4 regions of the Peribacillus sp. YIM B13481 genome follow, and region 2 is predicted to be linked to each of the others. Evidence: riboswitches for the same ligand, from Rfam matches in the RefSeq annotation. Region 2 holds a riboswitch; each other region holds the start of a gene.
The links. A riboswitch is a leader RNA that binds a small molecule or an ion and turns the genes downstream of it on or off. The one in region 2 is predicted to bind S-adenosylmethionine.

Region 1 (8,186 bases), on a different contig from region 2:
ATTTTGTTACGTGCTTCCGTAACTTTAGTGAAGTCCAAGGTGCCTGTCAATAGTTCGTTTTCTTCTCCCGCTTCACTTACGATAACTCCCCATGGATCAATAATCAAGGAATGACCAGCAAATATATTATTGATATCCGAACCTGAACGATTAACGGCTACAACATAGGCTTGGTTCTCGATGGCACGACTAATCAATAAGGCTCTCCAGTGATCGAGTCTGGGCTTAGGCCATTCTGCGGTTACGAATAGAACTTCGGCACCTTGAACAGCATGGGCTCGCTGCCATTCCGGGAAGCGGATGTCATAACAAATGAATCCAGCACATATTTTTTCATCAAGAGTGAATAAACCTTCTTTTTCACCTGGCTGCAGGTAGCGATGTTCATCCATCAATTGAAATAAGTGAAGCTTATCATACTCTTTAATGAGTTTTCCATCCTTATTGATGATGATCATGGTGTTATAGATACCCATGCTCGTTTTTTTGGCAATGGAACCGCCTACGATGTGAATCTCGTGTTTCCTTGCCTGTGTTTTAAGGAATTCAATCGTTTTTTCCGCCTCTTGATCAGCAATCTCATTTAACCTGGTCAAGTCGTATCCAGTTGTCCAAAGCTCTGGTAAAATGACGATATCGGGTTCTGACCGTGCTGCTTCTTCCAACCATTGTTCCGCAACCTGAAAATTGATATCCGGTTGCCCGAATGCTATATCCATTTGAATACAGGCTATTTTCCACTTCATCGTTTAAAACCCCCACATGTAAAAAATGCTTTACAAGACTATGATAAACATATATCATTTGTGACTAGAATTTCAAGAAATTTCAGAGAAGGTGTATAAATGTTGCAATTCGAAAAATCCGGAAAGCTTCAGGACCTGCCAAAGCAGTTTTTTGCCTCACTTGTCGCAAAAGTCAATGCGATTACGGCGCAAGGACATGATGTCATTAATTTAGGCCAGGGAAATCCTGATCAACCTACGCCTGAACATATCGTGAAAAGTTTACAGACTGCTGCTGAAAGATCGATTAATCATAAATATTCACCATTCCGGGGACATCAATATTTAAAGGATGCCGCTGCCGTCTTTTATGAACGTGAATATGGAGTCAAGCTGGATCCAAATAGTGAAGTGGCGATTCTCTTTGGAGGAAAGGCAGGTCTTGTCGAACTGCCGCAGTGTTTATTAAATCCAGGTGATACGATCCTGGTTCCTGATCCCGGCTATCCGGATTATCTTTCAGGTGTAGTGTTAGCCCAGGCAAAAACCGAATTCATGCCCTTGACAGAAGAAAATGGTTTTCTTCCGAATTACAAAGTTATACATAAAGACGTGCTTGATAAAGCCAAAATGATGTTCTTGAACTATCCGAATAACCCCACTGGTGCTTCTGCAACTGAAAGTTTTTTTTATGAAACCGTCTCCCACGCAAGAGAGCATTCAATTTGTGTGGTCCACGATTTCGCTTATGGAGCGATAGGGTTCGACGGAAAAAAACCGACAAGCTTTCTCCAGGCAAAGGGAGCGAAGGATGTAGGAATAGAAATATACACACTATCGAAAACATACAATATGGCAGGGTGGAGAGTTGGCTTCGCAATGGGGAATAAAAGTGTCATAGAGGCTCTTGAACTATTACAAGACCATCTTTATGTGAGTCTCTTCCCGGCGATACAGGAAGCAGCGGCAAGTGCATTGCTTGACTCGCAGAGCTGTGTAGAGGAATTAGTGAAGATGTATGAGGGGCGCAGGAATGTTTTCATTGAGGGATTAAGGGCAATCGGCTGGGAAGTCAAAGCTCCTGAAGCATCGTTTTTTGCCTGGCTCAAGGTACCAAAAGGCTTTACGTCAGAGAGTTTTGCAGACTATTTATTAACGCATGCCCACGTAGCTGTTGCCGCAGGAAATGGATTCGGTGAATTTGGCGAGGGTTACGTAAGGGTAGGGCTTCTGACTTCGGAAGAGCGGTTAAAAGAGGCTGTGGAACGAATTCGCACACTAAACTTGTTTTAACGAAGGATTGAGGTATCCAATGTATCCCACCGTTAAATGGTTAAAAACGTATTGACAAAGTATGGAATACCTGTCAGAATACAAAATAAATTCTAAATCTTTCGATATTTGTAACTATATATCAGCGTTTTCTTATTTTGAGCAGGTGGAGGGACTAGCCCTATGAAGCCCAGCAACCGACCGTAATTCCATTGTAAAATGGGGCGGAATTCTTCGCCGGATTTTCATGAAATCCACAAGGCACGGTGCTAATTCTTGCAGCCAATGGCTGGGAGATAAGAAGATGGCTTTTTAAGCCTCTTCTTATATGAAGGGGCTTTTGCCATTTAGAGCAATGCCAGGTTAATGACTTCGAGAGTTTACTAACGTGTAATAGGAGTGATCAGATGAGCGAGATAGTCGCTACTTATTTAATTCATGACTTTAATGGAAATCATGAGAAAAAAGCAGAGAGCATTGCCTTAGGTTTGACTGTGGGGACATGGACGGACCTGCCCCAATTGGTCCAGAAGCAACTGGAAAAGCATAAGGGACGTGTAGTATCCGTAACGCCACTATCTGAAGAAGAGAGGGCAAACGGCTACTTTAATCGTAAAGTGTACCGTTCGCTAATTAAAATTGCCTATCCGGCTGGGAATTTCTCTAATGATTTACCTGCAATCCTTACGACGGTCTTCGGCAAACTTTCATTGGACGGTGAAATAAAACTGATCGACCTGGATTTTGTCGGTGCTATTCAAAAAGCGTTCCCGGGACCGCAATTTGGCATTACAGGCATAAGGGAAAAGATTGAGGTATTTAACAGGCCCCTGGTGATGAGCATCTTTAAAGGTGTATTGGGAAGGGATCTAACCTTCCATAATGAGCAACTGAAGCAACAAGCGTTAGGAGGTGTTGACCTAGTTAAAGATGATGAGATTCTCTTTGACCAGGAACAGACTCCATTTTTCGATAGAATAAAAACGGGAAAAAGAATTTTGAATGAAGTCTTTGAAACGACTGGCCACCGAACTTTATATGCTGTCAATCTATCAGGGAAAACATTTGATTTATTGGATAAGGCGAAGCAAGCGGCTGAAGCAGGGGCAGATGCTTTATTGTTCAACGTTCATACATATGGTTTGGATGTATTGCAAGCCTTAAGTGAACATGATCATATCAAACTACCGATCATGGCGCACCCCGCATATAGCGGGGCATTGGCATCTTCATCATTTTATGGGATAGGCTATCCATTATTGCTTGGTAAATTAGTGAGGTTATCAGGAGCGGATTTATCCTTGTTCCCATCACCTTATGGAAATGTCGCACTTGAAAAAAAGGAAACATTAGCGATTGCTGAAGCTCTTACAAAAGATGAATTTTCATGGAAAAAGGCCTTCCCTGTACCTTCTGCAGGCATTCATCCAGGCATGGTTCCCGACCTGATCAAGGATTTTGGGCTGGACAGTGTCATTAATGCCGGAGGTGGAATTCACGGACACCCTGACGGAGCAGAGGGCGGGGCCAAGGCTTTCCGTTCTGCTGTTGAAGCCGTACTAGCAGGAAAGGACCTATCAGAAGCGGCGGCTGAGGAAGAAGGACTAAAAAAAGCTCTTGTTTTATGGGGAGGCTTGTAAGAAATAATGAAACCGATCATCTTTTGCGATTTCGATGGAACGATCACCAACACAGATAATATCATTTCTATCATGAAAAAATTTGCGCCACCGGAGTGGGAAAAGTTGAAAGACGATGTCCTTCAGCAAAAAATCAGTATATCTTCAGGGGTCGGTGATATGTTTTCCTTGCTTGATAGTGGCTTGAAGGATGACATCATTCAATATGTATGCGAGACGGCCGGCATTCGTCCAGGATTTAATGAATTCGTTGAGTATACGAAAAAAGCCAACATCCCTTTATATATTGTAAGTGGAGGCATGGATTTTTTCATTGCACCTCTTTTAAATGATATCTTGCCAGCAGATTCCGTTTATTGCAACAATGCATTTTTCAATAAGGAAAAGATTTATATTGAGTGGCCCCACGCTTGTGATGACCAATGTAATAAGGATTGCGGTTGCTGTAAGCCATCAATTATGAGGGGAATTGCGAGTGCGGGTGATTTTAAGCTCGTTATTGGAGATTCAGTAACGGATTTTGAAGCGGCAAAACAGGCCGATTTTGTCATAGCCCGTGACATGCTGCTTGAGAATTGTGATAGAGAAGGGATTCCTCATCAAGGTTTTGAGACGTTTTATGATGTAATTGATATTTTAAAGCGGCGGGAGGAGGTAAAGGCGTGAACACACATACTGAAGAATGGCTGGAGCTAGCCGATATTAAAGCTGAACTGGCCCAAAGGGATTGGTTTATGGGAACAAGCGGGAACTTGTCCATCCGCGAGCCCAAAAGTCCTTTCTTTTATATTTCGGCAAGCGGTAAGGATAAAAGGAAGCAATCGGATTCGGACTTTTTATTGGTGGATTTAAAAGGAAAACCAGTTGAAGAAACGGAGCTAAGACCATCGGCCGAAACTTTGCTTCATACCGTTATTTACGGGAAAACCAATGCGAACTGTGTACTCCATGTCCATACAGTTGAAAATAATGTGATATCCGAATTGTACGGAGATGAAGGTCAGGTTTCTTTTCATAATCATGAAATCATAAAAGCGACCGGACGGTGGGATGAAGATTCAGAGCTTCGGATTCCAATAATATATAATCACGCTGACATTCAACAGTTATCCGATAAGTTCAAGCAACATGTCGAAGAAGACTCTGGCGCCGTGCTGATCCGCAATCATGGAATTACGGTTTGGGGTATAAGCGGACTCGAAGCAAAAAGAATACTTGAAGCTTGCGAATTTTTATTTCAATATCAACTGTTGCTTAATCAACAAAAGGCGTTTGCAGGTTCTTTAAGATAAAAGATCCTAGAGGAGGATGAATGATGGCGATGATTAGGTTCCATGAAACAAACGAGGTTATTGAAAACGGTGAACAGGTAAAAGGCTTTTTAGAAACACAAGGGGTTATTTATGAACAATGGGACATTTCGAAATTACCGGCCCATCTTGTGGAAAAATACGATCTGACAGATGCTGACAAAGAGGAAATCCTTTTAACTTTCAAATCTGAGATAGCGGAAATTTCCGAAAGAAGAGGCTATAAAGCTCAAGATATCATCACATTATCCGATGCAAATCCAAACTTGGATCAAATGCTTGAAAACTTTAAGCAGGAACACCACCATGAAGATGATGAAGTGCGTTTCATAGCAGGCGGAACCAGTATTTTTGCCATTGAGGGCAGCGATAAGCAGTGGTTTGATGTACGGCTTAATCCAGGAGATCTTATTAGTGTACCAGAATCCACACGGCATTATTTCACGCTGGCAGAAGATAGAAAAACTGTAGCTGTCCGTATTTTCGTTACAGCGGCAGGATGGGTGCCGATTTACGAAAAAGACGAAGTTCAAGCATGAATCATTGTCGAAAAACCAGCTTACGGGCTGGTTTTTTATGTGGTTCGGGCAAGTGCTTTTAAAAGATAAGTATGATAAAATTTAACGGAATCGAATTTTACAGGATCATGGGAGCAGATACAAATGAAAACAACCGAAGTTTACATATTAGGAGGATTTCTCGGCAGCGGGAAAACGACGCTTCTACGAAATATATTAAAACAGGAAAGTGAAGCAAATAGGAAAGTGGCCGTCCTTTTGAATGAGCTCGGCAGTGTATCGGTGGACAGCGGCCTGATTGGTGATGAAGTGCCATTGAAGGAGTTGTTTGACGGGTGCATTTGCTGCACCATTCAGGATAAGCTGGAGGTTCAGCTTCATGAATTGCTAACTGAAAACAACCTGGACGCCGTTTATATTGAAACGACGGGCGCAGCCCATCCAGTTGAAGTATTGGATGGCATCATGTCGCCGCTTTTCGCCAAAAGACTGGATTATAAAGGGATTATAACGGTCGTCGATTTACTACGGTGGCGCGATCGGGAAGAACTGTCTCCGCAGCTTCGGCAGTTGCTTGCTGAGCAAATCCACCATGCGGATTTCATATTATTGAATAAAGTGGACCTTGTAAGTGAGATGGAGGCCGCACAGCTGATATATTCGATACAGGCGCTTAACACCGATGCTGTTTGTTTATTGACGGAGTATGCGGCCATTTCCTTGATATCGTTGCAGCAGATGCAAAGAAAACGGCAAAATGGCCATCAAAAGCTTGATGTACACGACCATTTGCATTTAACTGCAGTGGTCCACACATTTGAGGGTGCCGTGGCACAAACTGACTTTGAAGATTGGCTTAGGGGCCTTCCGGAAACGGTCTATCGAATGAAAGGATACATTTCCTTTACACATTCACAACTCCCCCATTTATTCCAATACTCATACGGAATGCCGATGTATATGAATGAAATGATGAAAATGCCATTGAATATCGTCATTATCGGTGAAAAGTTGGATAGGGAAATTATCATCGGCCAGTTGAAGGCTTTGGAAGCGAAAGCGGCCCAATAAACGTCTGCCGTCCATTAAAGAGAAACATAAAAGGAGACTTTCTTATCAAGGAGGCGGTAATATTGCCATGGAATAAGAATGATTATCCGAATTCGATGAAAAATCTAGATGAAGATTTAGGGAAAAGGCCATTGAAATCGAGAATGCATTATTGGATGATGGATATGGGGATGGAAAAGTCATTCCAATTGCCATAGACCGCAGCTAAAATGTCGGTGGGAAAAGATTGAAAAAATGGTCAGACCATAAATGGGTCTGACCATTTTCATTGTTGCAATCCAAAGGCGGCAAATGTCTTTTCGTCTTCAATTAATCCGCACGCAGCACATTGCACCCGAATTTCTGGACCATTATATGCTAGATGGAAAGGCTGAAGCGAATCGTTCGAATATTGTTCAACGATCTCACCGGATTGCGGATCCTTTTTAATGGGGGTTGATACTTGCTTAATGAGATTGAAGCGAGATTTATTTGTCCGGCAATTCGGACAGCGGTATACTTGAGACAATTTACTCACTCCTTTTTTTGAATTTTTTATTGCGTAATCGTAATATTAAGTTAGTCTTTACAAACTTGATTAATAATATGTATAAATTAGTGATGGATGGAAGGGATAATATGAAAGATAATGTCAGGCAAGAAGCAGTACTGGAGGCTTATTTAAGTTTATGGAATAATCGTAAGGTGCCGGATGGAGGTGGAAGGGAAGTATTATCGGAACTAATTCGCCGCGAGCTTTTAGATGAAAATGCACACCCCCGTGCCCGGAAACCAGTACTGGAAAAGTTTTACCTCTGTATTAAACGCGTGATGGGTTCTGCGCTTTCAGAAGAAATGAAAAACGCGATCGTCATATCCTATGTCACTGAATTGGAAAGGTTATGATTCCAGTTGTGATACGGATGCTTGTTTAGAGAATATTCTTTTCCGCTTCATACTTTTTTCACAAATCATTGTTAAAATTTAAAAAAAATAGATATTTAATGAATAAGGAGCTTAAAATATGAAGTGGGGCATTGGGCTTTTTCTTGCCATCTTACTGCTTACTGGGTGTAATGGCAGTAATACATTTACAAAAATAAATAAAAGTAAATCTTTCTTGGCGACAGTCAATATCAAGGATACCTCCCTGACTTTCATAGATGAAAACTATCATCCATTTGCCAAATGGGATATTTCAGAACCATTTACCGGAGCCCTGCTCCTGGCAGACAAAGATACTATCTTGCTTTATGGAAAGGATATGGAGAAAGTCCAAGTGTACTCTTTATCAGAAGGAAAACTGATAAACAGTTGGGAAATTGGGAAAGGGATCGTCAATATGCAGTTATTACATGATGGAAAAAGCATCGTGGCAGTCAATCAATCGAATCACTCCATTTATTTTTTAAATGATGAAGGTGAGGAACAGGATATAGTCAGTGTCGGTAAAAGCCCTTTGACCGTTCTTCAGGGTGTGCAAGCGAATCGCTTGTATGTAATTAATTTTGGGGATACCAAATGTTCAGTGATAAATCTTGAAACGAAAAAGGTTGAATTCGAATTTCCCATACATAGTTCCAGCACTGGCTCATTATTGAGGGAAGAAAAGGATGAAATATGGATCGGAGGACACGGTCATGGAGATCAAGTGGAAGAAGATCTATATAT
Region 2 (8,186 bases):
GTGCGAAGCATTGGAACATTGTGAGCGGTCGCAGCCGGATATCGTGCTGATGGATATTCGCATGCAGGAAATGGACGGGCTTGAAGCTTTACTTGAGATGAAACAACGATGGCCTGATATGAAGATTGTGCTCATGACAACGTTTGAGGATACCTTGCAGGCGGCAACTGCATTGGAGCGCGGGGCGGAAGGCTACATGCTGAAGTCGATTCATCCGCGGGAGATGAAGGAAGCCTTGAAACTTATTTATAACGGAGGAACCTGGATCGACCAATCGGTCGCTACGCGAGTTTTCGAAGAGATGAAGCGTCAGCGCGAGCAGTTGGAGAAGATCGGCTCAAGTAAGGAAAACTACCCGTACGGGCTTACGAAACGCGAGATGGAGATTCTGGAGCATCTGTCAAACGGGCTGCGCTACAAGTCGATTGCCGCCAAGCTATTTTTATCGGAGGGAACGATCCGCAATTACTGCTCGAATCTCTACTCGAAGCTTGACGTCAAAAACCGCGAAGAAGCAATAGAAATGGCGCGAACGGAGAATATCGTGTAGGCGCTGGAGAACTTTCCGATTTTTCTCTTGTTTTTTTCAAATGCTTCTTCCCCGTAATATTCAAATCGTTTATCATGCAACCATAACAAGTTAACATATAGAAATTTAAACTGTTTTTCAACAAAAAAAGCCGGCTGGGATAGCAGCCGGCTCTTTAACTCTTGCACCCTTTAATTGAAGTATATTATTTCACAAACTTTCTTGAAGTAAAAAACGTTCGTCACCCAAAGTGTCGTACTCTTTCTCTACAATTTTGATCTATTTGTTGTTAGAGTACGCCTGAGCAATCACTTTTGCAGCCTTTGCGATGAGTTTATCATTAAAGCTTGCATTCTCTTCATTGCGACTTGACATGATCGCTATAATAATCGGTTCTCGATTTGGCGGCCACACAATCGCTATATCATTTCGAGTTCCATAGCCACCGGCTCCGCTCTTATCTCCAACCTCCCAACTTTCTGGTACACCAGCTCGAATGAGGGAATCACCTGTAGTATTCCCTTTTAGCCAATTTGTGAAAATTTCTCGCTTATCGGCAGGAAGGTACTCACTGATTCCAAACACCTCAAGGGTAGTTGCAAGTGCTTTAGGGGTACTTGTATCCCGTGATTCCCCAGGAATAGCTTCGTTCAAATCTGGTTCAATACGGTCAGCCATTGTGATAGTATCGCCACTTTCTCGTAACGCTTTTTCAAATCCATCTGGTCCGCCTAATTCTTTGAACAGAAGATTTCCTGCTGTATTATCACTATACTGCATCGCTGCTTCAGCTATCTTTCCAAGACTCATTCCTTTGTTCACAAAGTCTTCTGTAATCGGAGAATAGGTAACAATATCTTCATTGGTGAATGTCCTTATTTCCTCAAGTACTGATATCGGATTTTGCTTTAACAATACAGCTGCGGCTAGGGCTTTGAATGTAGATGCATACGCAAATCGTTCGTTCTCATGAAATTCCACGGTTTCTTTCGTTCCTGTATCAATAGCATAGACCCCAAGCCTTGCATCATATTCCTTTTCAAGTTGTTCAAACTTCTCCATTGCGGTTTCTTTTGCCGTAATATTTTCTGACGTTTGGTTAGTTCCCCCGGTATGTTCTGTTTCTGCTTGTTGTACAACCTGTTTTTTCTCATCTGAGCAGCCTGCAACCATAAGCACCAATCCTATTGGTGCCAGTATTTGATAAAACCATCTTTTGTTCATGATATAAACCTCCTAATTATTTGATTAGACTCTTATGTACGAATGAAAAAACAACCCCATGCAAGGAGTTTTAACGGATTACGTTTGTAGTCTGATTACATCTGTAGTATAGTATTACATATGTAATCAAGGAAAGTCAATTCTTCTTTTTTTAACCATCACGCTACTATAAATATGCTATATACCTGTTTTTTAAAATTTAAAAATCAAGAGAGTAGGTATCGAAGGACATGTTTTTAACTCATTTTATATTAGGTTTATTGGTGTCTTCATTTTCCGTTACTGTTATCCTACTTATACGAAAATGGTTTGGAAGACAATTAACAGCAAAATGGCACTATCATTTGTGGATGTTTCTTTTTATGGCTTTAGCACTTCCATTCATACCTACTGATTTATATAATTTAAATTCTGTCTTTAGCAGTGGGGATATAAATCAGATTCATGCAGCCAGCTCTAATATGAAAAAAACTGGAACTGATATGATGCAGGGCCTACACCTCATACAAGACTTTTCTGTATCGGTCAATCGGCCGAACCTGTCCTTACTTAATATGGGAGTGATGGGTTTATGGATATCAGGGATGCTTTTATTTACCTTTACTATGGTTCGTGGATGGCTCACAATTAGAAGGATAAAGAATTATTCTTCTCCGTTTTCCAATCAAGAAGTTCTCGTGCTTTTCGAAGAATGCAAGAAAAGACTACGGATAAAAAAATCAATGGAGATCGTTATTTCGAAAAGAGTCCAATCTCCAATGATATTCGGACTTTTTCAAACATATATCGTCTTACCTGCTCAGCATGAAAACTGGCTTAGCTTGAAAAATTACGAGTATATCTTTCTTCATGAACTGAATCACTATAAAAACAAGGATTTGCTGACAAATTACTTGATATTGTTCTATCAAATCATTTATTGGTTTAATCCCCTTGTTTGGCTTGCGTTTAGAGAAATGAGATTGGATCGGGAAATCGCATGTGATACATCTGTTTTACAGTTACTGGATGATAACTCTTTTAGTGAATATGGAAATACTATCATTAATTTTTTGGATCTTTCAAAACGGTCAAGTAATCTACAGTTAGTGACACAATTAAACGGTTCCAAGCTTCAAATCAAAAAACGAATTGAACAAATTTCTGCCTATAAGCATTCCCAAAAAAAATCAATAAGGAAAAGCGTCTTTATTTATGTGTTGGCCAGTATCATTTTGACAATCCAATTACCTTTCGTTTTCGCATTTGCGACGGAAAAAGACCGATACTATTTTAAAAATGACAGAGTAGTTTATGAAGATTTACATCAATTCTTTAAAGGGTATGAAGGAAGCTTTGTTTTATATGATCATAACGCACAGCAATATCGCATTTATAATGAAGAGAAAAGTACTTTGCGGGTATCACCTGATTCCACATACAAAATCTATAGTGCCTTATTTGCACTAGAATCAAATGTGATATCACCCGAAGAATCCACTCTTTCCTGGGATGGGACTGAGCAACCCTATGACGCTTGGAATATGGATCAGGATGTCTCATCCGCTTTACAAAATTCGGTAAACTGGTATTTCCAAGAATTAGATCGCAGGACAGGATTTGAAACAATACAATCCAATCTGCAAGCGATAAATTATGGAAATGCCGATGTATCCGGGGAATTGGGTGAATTCTGGCTCGAATCCTCATTGAAAATTTCTCCAGTCGAGCAAGTCCAACTGCTGCAAGCCTTTTATTACAATCAATTGCGATATAAGGAAATGCATATCCAAGCTGTGAAGGACGCCCTGCTCTTAGAAAAGAATGAGGAAGCTCGCCTATCAGGAAAAACAGGTACAGGAACAGTGAATGGAAAAAACATCAATGGTTGGTTTATCGGGTATGTAGAGACGAAGAACGATACTTATTTCTTTGCTACCAATATACAAAATGAAGATGATTCATCTGGAAGCAAGGCGGGAGAAATTACTTTATCAATTTTAAAAGATTTAGGAATCTATAAAGAAAATGGAGGGGAGAAAAGTGGAGAAAAACATTCCTAGCATATCAGAATCAGAATGGGAAATCATGAACGTGCTTTGGGATAAAGCCCCTCAAACAGCAAATGACATCATAGTTTCCTTACAGGAGAGTACCGATTGGAAGCCGAAAACCATACGCACTCTTCTCGATCGATTGGTTCAAAAAGATGTAGTAGGTGTCGATAAAAATCTAAGAATTTACACCTTTTACCCGCTCTATACACAGGAAGAGTGCCAGCGTGCCGAGACCGAATCATTTATCAACCGTATTTATGGAGGTGCCCTGAAATCCATGCTTGTCCAATTCATTCAGGAAGATGCCCTATCTGATGATGATATCAATGAACTACGCTTTATTTTAAATAAAACACCTAAAAAATAATACTATAAAAAAAGCGATTTGGGATTTTTCCAAATCGCTTTTTTCGGTCGAAATCGAAATAGCGGCGGACATATTTCCCATGTAATTATCTGCGTAGTTTGATACGAAAAAAATCAGAACTTTCGTCTTAATAATAGTTATGCATGAATTTAATTCAATAGATGTTTTTATCACGCTTCTTGATAGTGAAGGCTTCTGCAGGGCCTGGAACAAGCAATCGTAAGGGCTACAGGAACAAGACATTTAACGCAATCATTCGTAAATTCAAATTAATTGAACATTTTTTTGATTGACACTACCATTTGGTCATGATAAGATCACTGTCATACTATATTAACGCTGAATTTAAAATATTTCGTTTAATTGAATATATTGTTTGACTCTTATCAAGAGAGGTGGAGGGACTGTGCCCTGTGAAGCCCGGCAACCGTCAGTTAATTAACTGATATGGTGCCAATTCCTGCAAAGCAATGTGCTTTGGAAGATGAGAGAAAGGATTGTTTAACCAACCTTTCTACTCATGTGTAGAAAGGTTTTTTTGAGGAGAAAAAACTTTCCTTTCCCCTGTATACTTCGGACAAACTAACATACTAAGAGCTGGTGCCAGCATTAATTTCAGGTATTACAGTTACAACAATCCTTCTAGTTGGTTGCTGGGGTTGGTGCAGGTGGTTTAGGTAATTTGTTATATCTTGAAGGGTTTCAGCTCAATAATAATGATGTTTAGTCATTGTTTTTTATTCAATTTATAGGTGATATATTTACAACAAAAATAGATAAACGATAAGGGAGAAATGAATTATGAAAAAGTGGATATCAACTTTAGCAGTTTCCTCAGCATTAGTATTAAGTTTAGCAGCTTGCGGTACGACTAACAGCGGATCAGATTCTTCAGACAAAGAAAAGAAAATCCTTGTGGGTGCATCAAACATTCCACATGCTGAAATTTTAGAAGAGGCAAAGCCATTATTAAAGGAAAAGGGAATTGATTTAGAAATTAAAACATTCCAAGATTATATTATTCCGAACACAGCGTTAGCTGATAAAGAGATTGATGCAAATTATTTCCAACACGTTCCATATCTTAAATCAGTGTTAAAAGAGAATCCAGACTATGACTTTGTAAATGCGGGTGCTATTCATATTGAGCCAATCGGCATTTACTCTAAAAAGTATGATAGCTTAAAAGATCTTCCAAAAAACGGTACAGTTATTATGCGTAATGCTGTAGCTGAACAAGGACGTATTCTATCTATTTTTGAAAAAGAGGGCGTTATTAAGCTAAAAAAAGGCCTCAATAAAACAGAAGCTACGATTAATGATATTGTAGAAAATCCTAAAAACTTAACTTTTAATGCAGATATAGAAGGTGGCCTATTACCTCAAATTTATAATAACAACGAAGGTGATGCGGTTGTTATTAATGCGAACTATGCGTTAGATGCAGGGCTAGATCCGCTTAAAGACCCAATCGCTGTTGAATCGGGTGAAGATAATCCATATGCAAACATTATCACTGTACGTAAGGGCGATGAAAATAAAGAGACAGTAAAAGCGTTAGTAGAAGTACTTCGCTCTAAAGAAATACAAGACTTCATTACTAAAAAATATAAAGGTGCAGTCATACCAGTATCTAAATAAAATACCCTTTCATGAACTATACCCCGAATAATGGACACTTCGAAAAAGGTCCATTACTCGGGGTTCTTCTATGTCTATACACTAGAAAAGCAAAAAATCCGTTTACAAAAAGCCGCTTAATAGAAGCTACAAAAAAACTTAAAGCGTAAATTTCTTAAACATAAATACTTAACTAAACTCAAAGTCATAAGGAGGAAGCCCTACTATGAATGTTAAAATGCAAAACAAACAAAATCAACTAATTGAGAGAATTACGGATCAACATCTAGTTATTCTGTGAGGATATTGCCGTCGTCACGGTCAATCCTCTCATGTCAAAAGAAACTAAGAAAATCGTGATAATATGCAATCCAAAAGTGATACAAAGATTACATAAAATATTGTATAAGATATACCAATCATTCAATATTTGTAAGTAGTCATATCCAGTCGACACCGACGTATGTAATCACCGAAAAGCCTTTCCCATGAAAGAAATTAAAAGAATCCTTTGATAAGAAAGAAAATAGATGGGAAGAATAACATTAACTGTTGTTCCTTTATTTATTTCACTTTCAATAACTATCTTTCCTTGATGTGCTTTCACAATTTCATAGCAGATCATTAACCCTAAGCCAACCCCTTTTTCTTTGATACTATAAAAAGGTTCTCCAAGATATGGGATACGTTCTCTTGGAATCCCACATCCTTGATCGATAAAACAAATACTTACTTGATGACTATCAAGTGTATCGATTTGAACCAAAATTTCTCCTCCCGTTGACATCGCTTCAATTGCATTTTCTAAGATATTGATAAACACTTGTTTTATTTGGTTTCCTTCACAAGGTATGTAGGGAATTTCTGATTTAAGCTCTGTTCTGATCTGTATATTTTTCATCATTGCTTGAGGTTGCAGTAGCGTTATAACTTGTTCTGCTAACATGCTCAAATTATTGAGTTGAACCTTTACTGCTTGTGGTTTAGCTACTATCATAAGTCTATTTGTGATTACTTCTATTTGTTCAATTTCCGATGATATTACATCTATGTACCACTGATTTTCTTTATTTTTCATTGATTGTATTAGTTGTATAAATCCTTTAATAGTTGTTAGTGGATTTCGAATTTCATGAGCTATTGCTGTAGCTAATTTCCCTACCACATCAAGCTTCTCTGATTTTCGCAGTAATTCTTCTGTTTTTAAACGTTCAGTGATATCTCGAGAAATAACCATAGCAACCTCTTTTTCACCTAATCTAAAGATATCGATGATTAACTCAGTATCTATTTTCTCCTCAATTTTAAAAACATATTCATCTCGGAAAGTGAAGTTATGTTTTCCCTTTTCGGAATCTTTTATAATGTTTATAGTTTTAATTTTTTCAGGAAGAATATCCATAACAGACATTGAAAGAATTTTCTCCTTACTATAACCCAATCTTTTACATGCAACTGGATTTACGTCAAGAAATAGAATTGGCAATCGATCCTCATTCAATTCTAATAGGTAAACTGCATCAGTTGCATGTTCAAATAGAGCTCGGTATTTCATCTCACTTTCTCGTAATTGTAGAATAGACATATAACTTTCTTGTAATTGTTTTATAGATATATAATTTCACTCCTTCACTCCGAATTTTCTAAATATTCTAAATATTATATATTGGAAAGGGTCTTGATGCAATAATCCTTATTTATATTTTATTCATATTTTCCATGAAGCATAAAAAGTGGTTCTATATAAATCCTGTTAACCATATGGACAGGTATGAGCTCCCATCTTTTTCCGTCTAGACTCAACTATTTGGAATTGCTGCATAAGATCCGATTCTCTTAAAAAAAGTATATAAAACTACTTTTTTCGATATTTTTCAGAAAATTTCGACTTTTGTATTTACAACATAAAATTTTTCTTGTATGCTAATCTTACTAAATTAAAAGAAGGTGATGCCAATGAAATAGAGAAAGACGAAGACATATAATGCACATTGAGTATCAAGAAAGCTCTGTTTTTTCTAAAGAATTCTTAGCCTTTGTCCCTTTTTTAAAATACGGATCTTCTCTTAGAAAAATACTAAAACTGGTATTAAAAAAATAAAAAAATGAAAGGATTAGATTACAAAGTAATGGTAAATCAAGAAGAAATAGTTTAAGCGACCTTGTGTATCCTAATAGGAATGACAAGGTCGCTTACATATTTTTATTTTACCTAATTATCAAAAATCAATGTATCTTAAAATCTATAAAAGCCCCCTTTAGCATTGTGAATTGCCATAATTCAGTGAAAACCGCTATGCATTTTCACTTATTGCATATCTCTTATTATTAAAAAAAATCCTAAAACACACTTGAGTCTGCTTATGATTGGAGGGATTTTATGCTTAAGAAACGAGATCTTCATGAAAGC
Region 3 (8,186 bases), on a different contig from region 2:
CCTTAGTAAAATGCAAGGAGCTTGGCCAGAGAAACGCAGCTTTTAAAAAAGTTTCATTAGCTTTACCGTTATTCCATTATAGTAGGCTTTAATGCAATAAGAACGGGAACGTCCAAATCGGACGTTCCCATATTTTATAGCTAAAAAACAACAATACTACTTAACAAAGCCTTGTTTTTTATATAATGATTATTAAAAATAGTTGATATAGGAATAAAGCTATGAGGATACCACTTCGGAAGGTCGCCACTTTCTTGAAATCTCTTCAATATGATGAGGTGCCGTTCTGCAGCATCCTCCGATTAAACGTGCCCCAGCATGGTGCCATTCTTCAGATTTTGGTTCGAGCGTGTTACATGATTCTTGACCATGCCATGTTTTAGTTTGTGGATCATAGGTTTCACCAGAATTCGGATAAACTATAATTGGTTTTTTTGTGTTCGCACTTAACACCTTGATGGCGTCCGTGACAACTGATACTGGTGCACAGTTAATACCGATCGCAGCAATTTGCTCACTGTCCTCAAAGAACTTTGCACAATCCTCCAGCAATGTACCGTCACTTATTGCTTTCTCATTTTTCAAAGAAAAGGATAGCCAAGCATATACTTCTGGATAATCTTTCAATAATGAATTCAATACTTTTGCTTCTTGCAGGGATGGAATCGTTTCAAATGCTATAAGGTCAGCACCTGCTTCAATCAAAGCTGATATTCTTATTCGATGAAATTCTGCTAAAGTTTCATCTGAAACACCATAGTTTCCTACATATTCTGAACCATCAGCGAGGTAAGCCCCATAGGGTCCTACTGATGCAGAAACCAATGGCTTAGGTCTATTCGTTTGCGTCTCTTCCTTCCAAAAATCATCTCTCGCTCTTCTTGCGAGAAACACCGTTTTCTGAATTAACTTCAGGGCCTCTTTTTCTTGTATTCCACGCAAGGAGAAACCTTCAACAGTAGCTTGGTAGCTTGCAGTTATCGCACAGTCCGCTCCTGCACGGAAATAGTCAGTGTGAACCCGATAAATCACCTCTGGATTTTCAAGCAATACACGGGCAGACCACAGCGGATCGTCCAAATCACACCCATACCGCTCAAGCTCTGTAGCTAAAGCCCCGTCCAGAATCATGACTGAATGTTCTCGTAAAATAGCGTCAATTGGGTTAATTTTATTCTTCAAGATCTACGCCTCTTTTCTTTGAAGTTTGTGTTACATAATAACTTCCATAGCAAAACAAAATAAATGGAATACCACAATAAAGCGCAATCCGTTGTGTAGGATCAAATGCAATTCCTATACAAGAAGAAAGACAAAGCATGAAAGAAATGATTGGTACAAGCGGATATAATGGTGTACGATAAGCCAAGTCATTTACTGAATTTCCTTCTTTTATAAATCGTCTCCGAAATAGGAACTGTGAAGCGCTAATACTCATCCAAACTACAACCACGGCCAGACCCGAAATGGACACAAGCACTATATACACAGTATCCGGTGCAATAACACTAGAGAACAGGGCTAAACCACCGCCCAACATACTAAAAATGACTGAATATATCGGAACACCTCGTTTTGTTAATATTGCGAATATTGGTGATATGGTTTTCTTATCTGCAAGTGACCAAAGCATTCTGGAAGAGGCATATAGACCTGAGTTTGCAGCAGACAAAATGGCAGTTAAAATAACAAAGTTCATAATATCCGCTGCATACGGCACTCCAATTCGTTCAAGAACGGCCACAAAGGGGCTTTCTAATACGCCTGCATCCGAAATAGGCAATAATGCGGATAATACAACGATGGTTCCTACAAAAAAGATAATCAATCTCCACAATGTCAGACGAATTGCCTTTGGTATCGTTTTTTCTGGATTCACAGTTTCTCCAGCTGCAATTCCGATTAATTCAGTTCCAGAAAATGCAAAATTCACTGCAAGCATCGTCATGATAATGGCAAAAGCACCATTAGGAAATAAACCTGCACTTATAAAATTGGAAAATAGCGGTGCTGATTGAGAGTTAGTCATTGGAATATAACCTACCATTGCAGCAACTCCCAAAATAATAAATATCACGATCGCAATTACCTTTATTGACGCAAACCAAAATTCAGATTCAGCGAAAAACTTGACAGTCAGTGCATTTAATACAAAAACCAAAATGGCAAATAGAGCACTCCAAATCCAGACATTGATTGATGGATACCATCTCTGCATCAACAATCCAGCGGCCGTGAATTCCGAACCTAGTGCAACAGTCCAAGTTAGCCAATACAACCAGGCTACTGTATACCCTGTCCCAGGTCCAATGTATTTGGCTGCATAGCTATGAAACGCACCTGTCTCGGGCATATGTACTGCCAGTTCACCTAAACATAGCATGACCAGATAAACCACTAGTGCCCCTATCAGATACGAAAGGATAGTGCCAAACGGGCCAGCCTGTTGAATCGTATAACCCGTACTTAAGAATAAACCAGTTCCAATCACCCCCCCAAGCGATAGCATGATTAAATGCCGTGCTTTCATTTCCCGTTGAAATTCATGCTTCCTTTTGTTCTCCATTCATACTCCCCTTCATCCTGCATCCAGAAAAAACGAAAACGCACTCTAATAAGAGTGCGTTACTGACAAATAAAAACGTAGGGTCTCATCTATCAGGGTTTCACCCCCTGGAATTAGCACAGTGTCGTAGCAGACCTGTTGCTGAGGTTTCATAGGGCCAGTCCCTCCACCTCTCTGGATAAGAAATTTATTTTTTTATTACTTTATCAATCTATGAAAAAATTGTCAAGTATTTGTTTTGGATTGTAAAGACTTGCTTTTTTGCGGGCAAGTCGCTCAAGACTTGGAGATAACGGAAGATATAAAAAAAAGACGACATCTTTTTAAAGGTGTCGCCACAATTCTTAAGGACGTTCCAATTCAAATAATTCTCCTAGTTTTGTATAAGTATGACCCGCTAATCTTGCGACAGGTTTTAGCCCATTCTGGTCAATTCGGCCATTATGGTAAATATCTTGCTCTATATGATAGCAGACAATTTTCCCTATCAATAAATCACAACCGGGTTTATTCTGGGAACCTGCCAATGGTATCGCATGCTCTAATATGCACTCAAAGCGTACCTTTGCTTCTTGCAATCCTGGTACGGATACCTTATCACTGACAGCTGGCGTGAAATTGGTAAGACCCAATTCACTTTCGTCAGATGGGAGTTCCTTCGCCGTTCGATTTGCATCAGCTACATTATTCTCATCAGTGATATGAACAACGAATTCACCTGTTTGAATTGCATTTCGAGCCGTGTCCTTTGAAACTCCTTCTTTCCGTTGAACAGAAATGGAAATCATTGGAGGATTTGAACTGACTATGTTAAAAAAGCTGAACGGCGCTATATTGATTGTACCGGTTTCGGATTGTGTCGTAACCAAGGCTATAGGTCTCGGTATAATGCTTCCAGTCAAAAACTTATAATTATCCCGTTCAGTAAGACTTTCAGGATTAACAGAAATCATCTTCATTCCCTCTCATTCTTATAAAAAGTTCTTTTGAAACCATGAACCCGCTGCCTCAACCTCTGAACGTGTTAACTGATGACCGTAATTTTCCCATTGAACATCCACTGTAGCACCAGCTTGCAGTAAAAGTTGATTAAGTTCATCAGTTTCTGCTGCCGGGCAAATCGGATCGTTTTTACCTGCAGCAATAAATACAGGTATATCCGAAAGGGACGGCAAAGCAATCCCTCTTCTAGGCACCATGGGATGATGAAGAATCGCTCCTTGTAATGCCACTTCGAAATGGAACAGCAAACTTGCCGCTATATTTGCACCATTGGAATAACCTAATGCTACCACTCTTTCACGGTCGAAGTCATATTTTTTGGACGCTGATTCCAAGAAGTCATAAAGCTCCTTCGTACGAAAGATCAAATCTTCTTCATCAAAAACCCCTTCGGATAACCGGCGGAAAAAACGAGGCATTCCGTTTTCAAGTACATTTCCCCGTACGCTCAATACGGATGATCCCGGTGAAACCATTTCCGCTAATGGCAAGAGATCTGTTTCCGTTCCTCCAGTGCCATGTAAAAGCAAAAGCAATGGCGCTTCTGGATTACTTCCTTTTTGAAAAATATGCTTCATCATTTATCCTCCTCCAGTACTCTCGGCACTGCCGGCAGTAACGTTTTCTCCATGATTCCCCTTTTTTCTTCCAGCCATGGCGGCAGCATTAATTTACTACCCATCGTTTCCTTCGTTTCATCATGAGCGAAGCCAGGTGGATCTGTGGCAACTTCAAAAAGTATGCCTCCATCTTCCCTGAAATAAATGGCATCGAAGTATTGACGGTCTGTAAAGGGTGTCACACCATAGCCATGGTTGGCGATATGCTCCCTCCATTCTTTATGATCTTCATTATCGATGGCACGCCATGCAAGATGATGGACAGTTCCCACTCCGATGTTCCCATTTGGCAAAACCGTTTTTTTAACATCTATCAAATTTCCGATGTCCGATGTGGATTTGAAGCGGATGTAATCGCCCTCTTCCCCAATTTTTTGCAAGCCCATCACTTTCTCTAATAGTTCCATCGTTTTGATCGGTTTTGACGTCAATAATACGGCACCGCCGAATCCCTTGACCGCCTTGGAAGCTGGTACACCGCCGAATGACCACTCGCTATTTTTCCCTTCTTTACGCTCAACCAGTTCAAGTTGCAAACCATGGGGATCTTGAAATTCCAGATATTCCTCTCCAAAACGTGAAACTTTCTCGAATACTATATTAAACCTGTTCAACCGCATTTCCCAGAAATCCATTGAACCTTCCGGAACCGCATATGTTGTAATCCCCACTTGTCCAGAGCCAATTTTCCCTTGGTATGCCGCTGGCCAAGGAAAGAAAGTGATGATGGTCCCTGGTGAACCTGATTCATCCCCAAAATATAAATGATAGGTTCCTGGGTCATCAAAATTGACGGTTTTCTTCACCATGCGCATTCCCAATACTCCAGCATAAAAATCCACATTCTCTTGAGGATTGCCTACAATTGCTGTTATATGATGTATTCCCGCGGTTTTCTTTTGCATGCCGATTACTTCCTTTCCCGGTTGATTAATTTGTTGATTTTGTATTTAGTGGTTTTAAATTCGATTCAATATCCTGTCTTTTCGATCCTAAAAAAGGTGGTAAGGCAAGGTTTTCACCTAGGTGCTGCTCTGCTTCATCCACTGTAAAACCAGGTCCATCTGTCGCTAGTTCAAATAAGATGCCATTCGGCTCCCTGAAATAGAGGGAACGAAAATAAAAGCGGTCTACATAACCCGAGTTCACAAAATTCGATTCACTAATTTTTTCTATCCATTTTCTCAGTTCCCCTTCATTATCCACCCGAAAGGCAACATGGTGTACTCCGCCCCTCCCCAATCGTTCTCGAGGGATGTCCTTCCTTTCTTCAATATGGATTTCCGCTCCTGTTCCACCTTCACCTGTCTCGTAAACGACAATCGGATTTTGCCCCCTTAAAGAAGATGGGTATGTTCCTGATTTCCGGAACCCCAACACCTCCGTTAGAACGCTTTGTGTCTGGTCAATATTGGGTACAGTGAGTTTTACTGGTCCTAATCCAATGATGGAAAACTCTTGCGGTACCGGGCTTCCATCCCATGGTACACCTGCTTGAATTCCGTTACTACCCTGATCGGAAACCAGAAGAAGCCTTTGCCCCTCAGGATCTTTAAAAGAAAGCACCTTTCTTTTAAAACGGGTCGATATTTCATCATGCTCAACATTGCATTCTACAAACCGTTTTTTCCAATATTCAAGTGCTCTATCATCCCTAACCCTTAAAGAAATTTCTGAAATGCTATTGTTTCCTTCGTGAGTGCGGGCGGCATTGGGAATTTCAAAAAACGTCAGTTCTGTACCAGGAGACCCAATTTGGTCTCCATAAAATAAGTGATACACACGAACATCATCTTGATTCACCGTTTTTTTGATTAATCGCATCCCTAACACTTTCGTATAGAATTCAAAGTTGTTTCCCGCTTTAGCTGTAATCGCTGAAACATGATGTAATCCTTTTAATTCCATCTGTACCACTCCTATCTTTATAAATCTCCCCTTACGGAGATGAATTATCCGCAAATAATATCTTGAATTCGAGATATTTAACTAGAGGTAAATTACTTTTAATAAAAATATCTTGATTTAAAGATAAATGATAGTGATTTATTTGTCAACCTTTCTTTCATTTAAATATTTCACCCGCATTCACTTATAATAAAATATTAAAACCAGGTCAAAATAAGTCGGTATAATTAATGGAGGTGTGATATGGCTACAGATTTTTTATGCTCAATTGAAGATAGGCGCTCTTATTATTCCCTTAGCAAGGTAAGTGTTGTATCTGATAAAAGGATTAAAGAAGTTATCGATCATGCCGTTCAACATTCCCCTTCCGCTTTCGACTCCCAAAGTGCAAGAGTGATTGTTTTAATTGGTCAAAGCCACGACCAATTATGGGATATCACGAGGGAACATTACGAAAAACCGCCGGGGACAAAGATTTTGGAAAAACGGTAGAAAAAATGAAGTCATTTAAAAATGGTTATGGTATGGTTTTATTCTTTTAAGACCAAGCCATTATTGATGGGCTTCAAGAACAATTCAAAACGTATGCCGATAACTTTCCGATTTGGTCGAACCATTCATCTGGCATTTTACAATTTGCGTATGGACTTCATTGGAAATCGAGGGGTTTTGTGCAAGCCTTCAGCATTATAATCCCTTAATCGATGAAGAAGTGAAGAAGGCATGGGATATTCCTCGGGATTGGAAACTCATCGCACATATGCCCTTTGGAAAACCCACTGCAGAACCTGGGGATAAAGAATTCTCACCTCTTGAAGAACGGGTAAAATATTATCGATAATACAATAACGGGCTGGCTCTATATGCCGAGCCAGCCCTTTCATTTATTTCACTTTAATAATCCGGTAATGTTGCAAGGAATTTTGAAAATATCAGTGATGCAAAGCCTAAATACGCCAAAACCAGCATGATTTTAATATACTCACTGTCGTTCAATACGTACATTTCACTTCCCCCAGTAACTTATTTAATTGGTGAAGAACGCCCCGGTAGCCATTCCTTCAAATAATATGGGAGTTTACCTGAATATTGTTTGGATGCATGTCCACTTTTCAGTAGGCTGTATGTCTTATCCTTACATGTTAGATGCTCCATTACCGGATAAATCATCTCCTGAGGGACCAAACGATCATACTTATTTGCTATGACCAAAACACTAGCATCAATTTTCGAAAGCTTCGCCTTTTTCCCCCTAACCTTAAAACCACCATTAACCAAGCGATTTTTCATCAAAAGATCCTTCGTTATTTGTTTTGCAGCTGCTCCGGATAATGGCACATGCCCATTGGCCCACGCGTTGAAACGGCGCCAATTTTGAACGTATTCAACATCATCCGCTTTATTCAATAAAGATAAATAGGGTGATATATATATAGGAGATGTAATTAAACGGATTCCATATTTAACTGCACTCGCTGGGATCGTTTGATAAATATCGATCGTCTCGTCAAAATCAACGGTCCCTTCTTTTAATGCTTCCTGCCATTGATCAAAAAATTCTGAGGCGCTGAAATCTACCGGTGTAACGGAGAGGATCAAATTCTTGATCGGCTCGTCGGCAATGGCAGCATATATTGCTGCTAACGTACCGCCGAGACAAAACCCCATAACTGTAATTTCTGATGCTCCAGAGTGACGTAATGCACGCTGCACTCCTTTTTGAATATAATCGACGATATAATCTTCGATCGATATCTCGCCATCTTCAAAACCCGGGCTTCCGAAATCAAGCAAATATACATCAAAACCTTCATTTACAAAAGATTCTATTAAACTATTCCCTGGGGACAAATCAAGAATCAATGGAGTATTGATTAGTGAATATATAAGAAAAACCGGCACATCATATTTTTTTTGTGCAGAAGGATAATACCAGAGCGTTGATTTGTTTTTTTTCCACACCTCTTTTTTCGACGTCAGACCGATTTCAGGCATAGGCTGATTGGGAATATCCAAAAAATGTTTCCATTTAGATATGGGTTCGGACTGATTTTTCGGCACTTTCCGTTTAGACATTTGAATTCCCCTGT
Region 4 (8,186 bases), on a different contig from region 2:
TTCAATATGGGCAGAGTTTTTATTTGCAGAAAGCGGCCAACCGAATCATTCAGAAGATGCGAAATGATATTTTTAAGCATATTTCCCGTTTACCGATACGTTATTTCGATAATATGCCAGCGGGAAAAGTTGTAGCAAGGGTCACTAATGATACGGAAGCGATCCGGGAATTATATGTAACCGTGCTCGCCAACTTTTTCTCGAGCACAATTAATATCTTCGGCGTTCTCATTGCTTTGTTTATTCTGGATGCACGTGTTGGTACCATTGGTCTTTTACTTATTCCGATCATCGTTATCTGGACGACTGTATACCGTAAATTCGCCTCGAAATATAATCACATCATTAGGGAACGGGTCAGCGATATTAATGGGATGATCAATGAATCCATTTCTGGAATGAGCATCATTCAGGCATTTGGACGTGAAAAGGAAACGAAGCAAACATTTGAAAATTTGAACCGGGAGCATTATTCCTATCAAAATAAAATGCTCCATTTGAATTCGTTGACGGGTGGAAACTTGATTGGTGTCATTAAGGTTTTGGCGCTAATGGCATTCGTCTGGTATTTCGGCGGGATTTCCCTTACAGCGAGTTCAGCCATTTCTTTAGGAATGATGTATGCAATTGTTGATTTGATCAGCCGACTGCTTCATCCGCTTCACGGAATCGTCAATCAGTTCGCTAACCTAGAACAGGCACTTGTTGCAGGGGAGCGGGCATTCAGTTTATTGGATGAGCAGGGATTGGCTGTCAGTGATGAAAACATATCCAGATACAAAGGAAACGTGCTATTTGAAAATGTTTCTTTTGGCTATAAGGATGAAGAATATGTGTTAAAGGACATTTCCTTCTCAGCTAAGCAAGGGGAAACGGTCGCTTTAGTAGGCCATACTGGATCAGGAAAAAGTTCAATAATGAATTTACTGTTCCGTTTTTATGATAGCAGCGAAGGGCAAATCAAAATTGATGGCAGGAATATTTTGGATATCCCCCATCAAACGCTTAGGGAGCATATGGGAATCGTCCTACAGGATCCCTATTTATTTACTGGCACCATCGCTTCCAATATCAGTCTGAATCATAAAGGCATCACAAGGGAAATGGTTGAAAAATCATTAAAAGATGTAGGAGGGGACAAAGTGCTGAAGCATCTTCCTTTAGGGCTGGATGAACCCGTGATTGAAAAAGGAGGAACGTTATCTTCTGGACAGCGGCAGCTCATCTCTTTTGCACGTGCTCTTGCATTCAATCCGGCGATTCTGATATTGGATGAAGCGACTGCAAGCATCGACACTGAAACCGAGGCAATTATCCAGGAGGGAATGGATGTGCTGAAAAAAGGGAGAACGACCTTCATCATTGCACATAGACTTTCCACGATTAAAAATGCCGACCAAATTCTTGTACTGGATAAAGGGCGGATTTCCGAGCAAGGTACACATGAAGAATTAATGGAATTAAAAGGGAAGTATTATCAAATGTATGAACTGCAGGCCGGTCCGCATAACGGGATGGCCGGTTGAAGCACAATTGAATAAGTATGGATAATCAAGATTAAACTATAAGGAGGTGCCGGTTATTGGCACCTTCAAGCAAAATGATCAATAATAGTAATCATTACGTTTAACATATACCCATATTAACAATGAGGTGATAATAGTGAAACAAGAAATTCATCCCGATTATCGACAAGTAGTATTTATGGATACCAACAGTGGTTATAAATTTTTGACAGGTTCCACGAAAACGTCCAATGAAACGATCGAGTGGGAAGATGGGCAAACGTATCCGTTATTAAAAGTGGAGATCAGTTCAGATACCCACCCTTTTTATACTGGAAAGCAGAAGTTTGCTGAAAAAGGCGGACGGGTGGACCGCTTTTTGGATAAATATAATATGAAGAAATGAAAGAGAGGCCATCGAGAAATCGTTGGCCTTTATTTATTAATAGGTTGAAAAAGAATTAAAATGATGCAAACAAGTGGGTGCCCATAATTTATGAGGCACCCATCCTTTAATCATTTTGCAGCAATTGCTTCCCCTTTTGCAATATTTACGAGGGCAGCATCGAAATCCTTGATTAAATCGTCCGGATTTTCAAGTCCGACAGAGAGGCGGAGCAAGCTGTTCGTGATGCCTCGCTTTTCCCTTTCATCAGCAGGCATGGCAGCATGGGACATTTTGGCCGGGTAGGATAAAATCGATTCGACCGCTCCAAGGCTTACGGCAAAGACAGGAAGCTCGACAGTGTTCACGAAAGAGCGGAAGACTTCTTCGCTTTCCAATTCAAATGATAGGACCGCCCCTGCACCAAGCGACTGGCCTTGCTGGATTTCGTGCTGTGGATGATCGGCCAGGCCAGGATAATAAACCTTTTTCACCAAAGGCTGCTCATTTAAGTAGGCGGCAATCTTTTCTGCCCCTTTTTGGGAGTGTTCCATTCTAACGGACAAGGTTTTCAGACCTCTCATTACAAGCCAGGCGTCCTGTACACCAAGAACCGCTCCAAAGGAGTTTTGGAGGGAACCGAGTCTTACTGCCAAATCCGGATCTTTTACTACGGCAAGTCCAGCTATCACATCACTATGGCCGGATAAAAATTTCGTTGCGCTATGAAGGACAACATCAGCGCCCAGATTCAGTGGTTTTTGTAATGCTGGGGTCAAGAATGTATTATCAACAAAACTTAAGGCACCGGCTTTTTTCGCGATATCACATACTGCTTTAATATCGGTCACTTTAAGTAATGGATTTGAAGGCGTTTCGATGTATATGGCTCTCGTATTTGGCTGAATGGCCGCTTTAATGCTTTCAAGGTCCGTCATGTCAACGAATGTATGCTCAATATTGAAACGCGTCAAAACGTTTGTGACCATCCTGAACGTACCGCCATACACATCTTCGGAAATGACGATATGGTCTCCGGCAGACAACAGCAGGAAAGCTGTTGAAATGGCTGCCATACCTGATGAAAAGGCAAAACCGTGAGTGCCTTCCTCAAGTTCGGCAATGATATCTTCCAGTGCTTCGCGAGTTGGGTTCCCGCTTCTGCTGTAATCATATTTGCCGAATTGATCGATATCGGATTGATGGAAAGTGGATGCGTGCTGAATGGGGACGCTCACACCGCCTGTTGCAGGATCGAATTTATGTTGATTATGAAGTAATTTGGTTTCAAAGCTGAAATCATGAGTGGTCATCGTAGTGCCTCCCTTTTTACATGTGCGAATGCTTGCTGTAAGTCCTGGATCAAATCTTCGCTGTCTTCAATGCCGACGGAGAAGCGCAGCAGGCGATTGCAAACCCCGTTCGCCGTTCTGACTTCAAGCGGTATATCGGCATGTGTTTGTGTAGCAGGATAGGTGATGAAGCTTTCAACCCCTCCAAGGCTTTCTGCAAACGAAATTAATGAGAGTGATTGTAAAAATGGGTTGACCGCCGCTTCATCAATGATACGGAATGAAATCATGCCGCCTCTACCTGGATACAATACATCTGTAACACAATCATGTTCCGACAAGTAATCTACAAGTATCTTGGCATTCTTTTCATGACGTTCCATCCGCAATGCCAGGGTTTTCATTCCGCGCATCAACAGCCAGGAATCAAATGGGCTCAAGACAGCTCCCATGCCATTATGATGGAAGGCAAGTGCATCACATAATTCAGCGCCGCTAGCAACGATCAGTCCAGCGAGCACATCATTATGACCACCGAGATACTTGGTTGCACTGTGGATCACAATATCTGCTCCAAGCAGGATGGGTTGTTGAATAAGAGGCGTGTAAAAAGTGTTATCAACGATTAACAATAAATTAAATCGTTTGGCCAATGCTGCAACGGCGCTAATGTCTGTTTGCTGCATAAGAGGGTTAGTGGGAGTTTCGATGAAGATGGCTTTCGTGTGAGGAGTGATGGCTTTTTCAATATCCTCCAAACAACAAGTGTTTACATAGTCGCACTTCAATCCCCATTTCTTAAACCCTTGTTCCAACAGACGATATGTACCGCCATAAAGATCTTCGCTGACAATCCATGCATCATCTGATTTAAATAAGGCCAGTATAGTAGAAATGGCTGCCATTCCTGAACTGCAGGCATACCCTTGGTCGCCTTTTTCCAGATCGGCGATGGATCGTTCCAATAGTTGGCGTGTAGGATTACCTGTCCTTGTATAATCAAATCCAGTCGATTGGCCGATTCCTTCATGGCGAAAAGCTGTTGAAAAGTATACTGGCGGATTGACTGTTCCTGTCGCCGTTTCACTGCGATTTCCTAATTGAGCAAGATATGTTTCAGTTTTGTACATAGTTTTCACTGCTCCTTTTTAGTTAAATAAAATAAAAAAAAGTCTTCTTTAAGAAGAAGACTTTGATTAAATAGGGACGAGTCATTCTTCTTATCTTCCAAGTTCACAAACTTGTGGAATTAGCACCTTTTCATTGGTTTGAAACAAATGAAGGTTGCTGAGGTGTCATCGGGCCATTCCCTCTACCTCTCTCGATAAGAGTTTAGATTATTCAATTTCTTTTGAATTTACTATATATATAAAATACTGTCAAGAACATTTTGGATGATAATGCTTTGATTTTCATGAATAGGGCAATTGGAGACTAGCGGTGCCAACACTTTATGTGTCTAAAAAGAATATCCAAAATTTTCATGGGTCCAGGGATAAACACGATATTAAATGGATTTTAAAGAAAAAGGGGGAGGCATGGCCGGTTATTTTTGCATTAAAAAAATAAAGTTTGTACAATGTATAGAGAGAAAGAATAATATGACATTATTCATTTCATATACATATGGTCTTCGATGAATAGTGCAAACAATAGGAGGAGAACACATGGAATACAGAATCGAACGAGATACGATGGGTGAAGTGAAAGTTCCTGCCGATAAATATTGGGGTGCACAAACGGAGAGAAGCCGTAACAATTTCAAAATCGGTAACGAAAAAATGCCGATTGAATTAGTTCGTGCATTTGCATACGTTAAACAAGCTGCGGCAAAGGTGAACTATGATCTTGGTGATCTTTCGGAGGTTAAAAAGAATGCCATCGTTAAGATTTGCGACGAAATCCTTGAAGGTACGCTTGATGAACATTTCCCACTTGTAGTTTGGCAAACGGGAAGCGGTACGCAAAGTAATATGAACGTGAATGAAGTGGTCGCTAACAAAGGGAATGAATGGTTAAAAGAAAATGGTGAATCCGAAACCCTTCACCCGAATGATGATGTTAACAAGGCACAAAGCTCCAATGATACTTTCCCGACCGCCATGCATATTGCAGCCTTTATGGAAGTCGCTGAAAAATTGGTTCCTGCCATCAAAGCACTTCGTGATACTTTCGATTCAAAAGAAAAAGAATTTTGGGATGTCGTGAAAATTGGCCGGACACATCTTCAAGATGCAACACCACTGACTTTGGGACAAGAAATTTCCGGTTGGAAAGCGATGCTCGATAAAGATCTCGCGATGATTCAGGAAAGCAGCCAAAAATTATTGAACCTGGCCCTAGGCGGAACGGCTGTAGGAACGGGAATCAATACAAAAAAAGAATTCCCAGGACTTTCCGCCAAACAAATTGCAGCAGATACAGGACATCCCTTCGTCACTTCGGATAATAAGTTCCATGCATTGACAAGCCATAACGAAATCGTCTACGCACACGGTGCGTTGAAAGCATTGGCAGCGGATTTAATGAAAATTGCGAACGATGTCAGATGGCTGGCAAGTGGCCCTAGAAGCGGAATCGGCGAAATTGCCATTCCTGAAAACGAGCCAGGCAGCTCCATCATGCCAGGTAAAGTCAATCCTACACAAAGTGAAGCGCTTACCATGATTGCGACACAAATTGTGGGTAACGATGCTACGATTGGCTTTGCAGCAAGCCAAGGTAACTTTGAACTGAATGTATTCAAACCAGTCATCATCTTTAACTTCCTGCAAACGGTGAAATTATTGACGGAAGGCATTCACTCTTTCAACATTAATTGTGCAGTTGGCATCACTGCAAATGAAGATAAAATCAAAGAAAATGTAGACCGTTCACTTATGTTGGTAACAGCATTGAACCCGCATATTGGTTATGAAAAAGCAGCCAAGATCGCCAAAACTGCATTCAAGGACAACTCTACGTTAAAAGAAGCGGCGTTGAAATTAGAATTCCTGACGGAAGCTGAATTCAAAGCATGGGTAGATCCTGCTGACATGGTTAATAAATAATTGCATAGGAGTACCCTCCCGTTGGTTTTAGGGAGGGTGTTCCCATATGTTAAAATAATGGAAAAGTATCGGGGACAGGAGGAAAAACAATGTCTTTATGCCCGCTTTGCAACGGTCTAAGAAAAATTCATGTAAATTGCCCGGAGTGCAGCAGTGATCTTGATGATAAAGGGAAATTCATGGATTACGCTGATGATTACAGTGCTTATATGGATATCGACACACTTAAAGAAAACGACGGATACCCTCAATCCCTTCAAAAAGGCCAATGCCCGCATCTCATGAAATGCTCTGAATGCGGACATGATGAAGTGGTTTTGGTCCAGGAATAGGATTTGCCCCTTAGATATTATTTGAATAAACGAAAAAGACCCATTCATGAACGGGTCTTTTTGCGTTTAATTAGCAGATAACTTCATGCTTTCCTGCATCTGTTCATCTTCTTCAACTAAAATGCGATGTTCGGTCCCTTTATCGAAAAAGTGGGCTTTATTCATGTCAAGGGCAAGTTTGATTTTCTCGCCTGCCTGGATAATATTCTTGGCATCGACCCGTGCGACGAAGTCCTGGCCCTCTAATGTGGAGTAAAGCATGATCTCCGCGCCCATGAGCTCGGCTACATCAATTTGGGTTGTGAATGTTGTGTTTGGGGACTCCGTGAAGTAAACTCCTTCATTATGGAAATCCTCCGGACGGATGCCAAGGATTATATCTTTTCCGACATATCCTTGATCACGCAGCATTTTCATCTTCAATTCTGGTATTTCTAGCGTTTGTGCACCAATTTTAATCGTGCCTTCTTTTAATGTTCCGGTGAAGAAGTTCATGGCAGGCGATCCGATAAAACCGCCGACGAAAACGTTAATGGGTTTCTCGTAAACGTCCTTTGGTGCACCGACCTGTTGGATGACACCATCTTTCATTACGACAAGGCGTGTCGCCATTGTCATTGCCTCTGTTTGGTCATGTGTGACATATATTGTCGTGGTGTCCAGCCGTTTATGTAGTTTAGCGATTTCCGCCCGCATTTGAACCCGCAGCTTTGCGTCGAGATTGGATAGTGGCTCATCCATCAAAAAAACCTTTGCGTCCCTTACAATTGCACGGCCAAGTGCCACACGCTGGCGCTGACCACCGGAAAGGGCTTTAGGTTTCCTGTTTAGCAGCTCTTCAAGTCCGAGGATCCTTGCAGCATCATTGACCCTTTGCTTGATTTCCGCTTTTGGTGTTTTCCTGAGCTTCAATCCAAATGCCATATTGTCATAGACGGACATATGGGGATATAAGGCGTAGTTCTGGAAAACCATCGCAATATCACGATCTTTCGGAGGGACATCATTGACTCGCTTGCCGTCTATATATAAATCCCCTTGGGAAATGTCTTCCAGTCCGGCAATCATCCTTAATGTCGTCGATTTACCGCAACCTGAAGGTCCCACAAAAACTATGAATTCCTTATCGGCAACTCGAAGGTTGAAGTCTTTAACAGCGGTTACCTTTTTATCATAAATCTTGAATATATGATCTAATATTAACTCTGCCATGAAAAATCCCCCTTTTAAACTCCTGATTACTTGTACTAATTAACTATAGTCTAAGCTATCAGTTTAGAAAAAAGTATGGGCACATTGCACAAAAATGGATGATGATCCCTGTTTTTGATGAAAATTAATCATTCATTAATATAATCAAGTACGCAGTCAAGGCGTGACGAAAGTTTCTAATATCGAGACCAGTTCTTTCAGTGAATTTATCTATCCGGTATTGTAAGCTGTTCCGATGTATATAAAGCTGTTTGGCGGCATAGGTAGCATTGGAGTTACATTCGATATACGTTTTAATCGTTTTGATAAGTTCAGTATCCTGTTTGGTCTTGCCGAGAATCTCATTGATATACCACTTTGAATTCGTAACGGATAGGTCATTTATTAAAGAATGGGGGATGATGTCTGCC

Region 1: another riboswitch for S-adenosylmethionine. It lies ahead of mtnW (2,3-diketo-5-methylthiopentyl-1-phosphate enolase); the one in region 2 lies ahead of ACFX4X_RS23175 (ABC transporter permease).
Region 3: another riboswitch for S-adenosylmethionine. It lies ahead of mmuP (S-methylmethionine permease); the one in region 2 lies ahead of ACFX4X_RS23175 (ABC transporter permease).
Region 4: another riboswitch for S-adenosylmethionine. It lies ahead of ACFX4X_RS06520 (methionine biosynthesis PLP-dependent protein); the one in region 2 lies ahead of ACFX4X_RS23175 (ABC transporter permease).

What each region holds. Positions count from the first base shown of each region.
Region 1 covers NZ_JBHZPE010000004.1:17,719-25,904, reverse strand. Annotated here, with positions in the region: gene ACFX4X_RS04300 (carbon-nitrogen family hydrolase) at 1-746, opposite strand, end outside; gene ACFX4X_RS04295 (pyridoxal phosphate-dependent aminotransferase) at 846-2,018, shown strand; SAM riboswitch class I at 2,148-2,300, shown strand; gene mtnW (2,3-diketo-5-methylthiopentyl-1-phosphate enolase) at 2,405-3,637, shown strand; gene ACFX4X_RS04285 (2-hydroxy-3-keto-5-methylthiopentenyl-1-phosphate phosphatase) at 3,644-4,303, shown strand; gene ACFX4X_RS04280 (methylthioribulose 1-phosphate dehydratase) at 4,300-4,929, shown strand; gene ACFX4X_RS04275 (cupin domain-containing protein) at 4,953-5,486, shown strand; gene ACFX4X_RS04270 (CobW family GTP-binding protein) at 5,610-6,536, shown strand; gene ACFX4X_RS04265 (hypothetical protein) at 6,599-6,733, shown strand; gene ACFX4X_RS04260 (hypothetical protein) at 6,802-7,044, opposite strand; gene ACFX4X_RS04255 (hypothetical protein) at 7,155-7,421, shown strand; gene ACFX4X_RS04250 (YncE family protein) at 7,540-8,186, shown strand, end outside.
Region 2 covers NZ_JBHZPE010000069.1:3,791-11,976, forward strand. Annotated here, with positions in the region: partial or broken gene ACFX4X_RS23155 (response regulator) at 1-550, shown strand, start outside; gene bla (class A beta-lactamase) at 809-1,702, opposite strand; gene ACFX4X_RS23165 (BlaR1 family beta-lactam sensor/signal transducer) at 1,984-3,795, shown strand; gene blaI (penicillinase repressor BlaI) at 3,776-4,156, shown strand; SAM riboswitch class I at 4,537-4,647, shown strand; partial or broken gene ACFX4X_RS23175 (ABC transporter permease) at 4,751-4,880, shown strand; gene ACFX4X_RS23180 (MetQ/NlpA family ABC transporter substrate-binding protein) at 4,958-5,797, shown strand; partial or broken gene ACFX4X_RS23185 (ATP-binding protein) at 6,246-7,349, opposite strand; gene ACFX4X_RS23190 (GNAT family N-acetyltransferase) at 8,157-8,186, shown strand, end outside.
Region 3 covers NZ_JBHZPE010000009.1:65,657-73,842, forward strand. Annotated here, with positions in the region: gene ACFX4X_RS08145 (DinB family protein) at 1-46, shown strand, start outside; gene mmuM (homocysteine S-methyltransferase) at 220-1,182, opposite strand; gene mmuP (S-methylmethionine permease) at 1,172-2,566, opposite strand; SAM riboswitch class I at 2,649-2,751, opposite strand; gene ACFX4X_RS08160 (flavin reductase family protein) at 2,911-3,519, opposite strand; gene ACFX4X_RS08165 (alpha/beta hydrolase) at 3,538-4,146, opposite strand; gene ACFX4X_RS08170 (ring-cleaving dioxygenase) at 4,146-5,093, opposite strand; gene ACFX4X_RS08175 (ring-cleaving dioxygenase) at 5,119-6,096, opposite strand; partial or broken gene ACFX4X_RS08180 (nitroreductase family protein) at 6,340-6,937, shown strand; gene ACFX4X_RS08185 (alpha/beta fold hydrolase) at 7,120-8,172, opposite strand; gene ACFX4X_RS08190 (hypothetical protein) at 8,165-8,186, opposite strand, start outside.
Region 4 covers NZ_JBHZPE010000006.1:131,434-139,619, forward strand. Annotated here, with positions in the region: gene ACFX4X_RS06505 (ABC transporter ATP-binding protein) at 1-1,526, shown strand, start outside; gene ACFX4X_RS06510 (type B 50S ribosomal protein L31) at 1,663-1,911, shown strand; gene metC (cystathionine beta-lyase) at 2,022-3,203, opposite strand; gene ACFX4X_RS06520 (methionine biosynthesis PLP-dependent protein) at 3,200-4,312, opposite strand; SAM riboswitch class I at 4,400-4,513, opposite strand; gene fumC (class II fumarate hydratase) at 4,850-6,232, shown strand; gene ACFX4X_RS06530 (hypothetical protein) at 6,322-6,564, shown strand; gene ACFX4X_RS06535 (ABC transporter ATP-binding protein) at 6,631-7,776, opposite strand; gene ACFX4X_RS06540 (PucR family transcriptional regulator) at 7,901-8,186, opposite strand, start outside.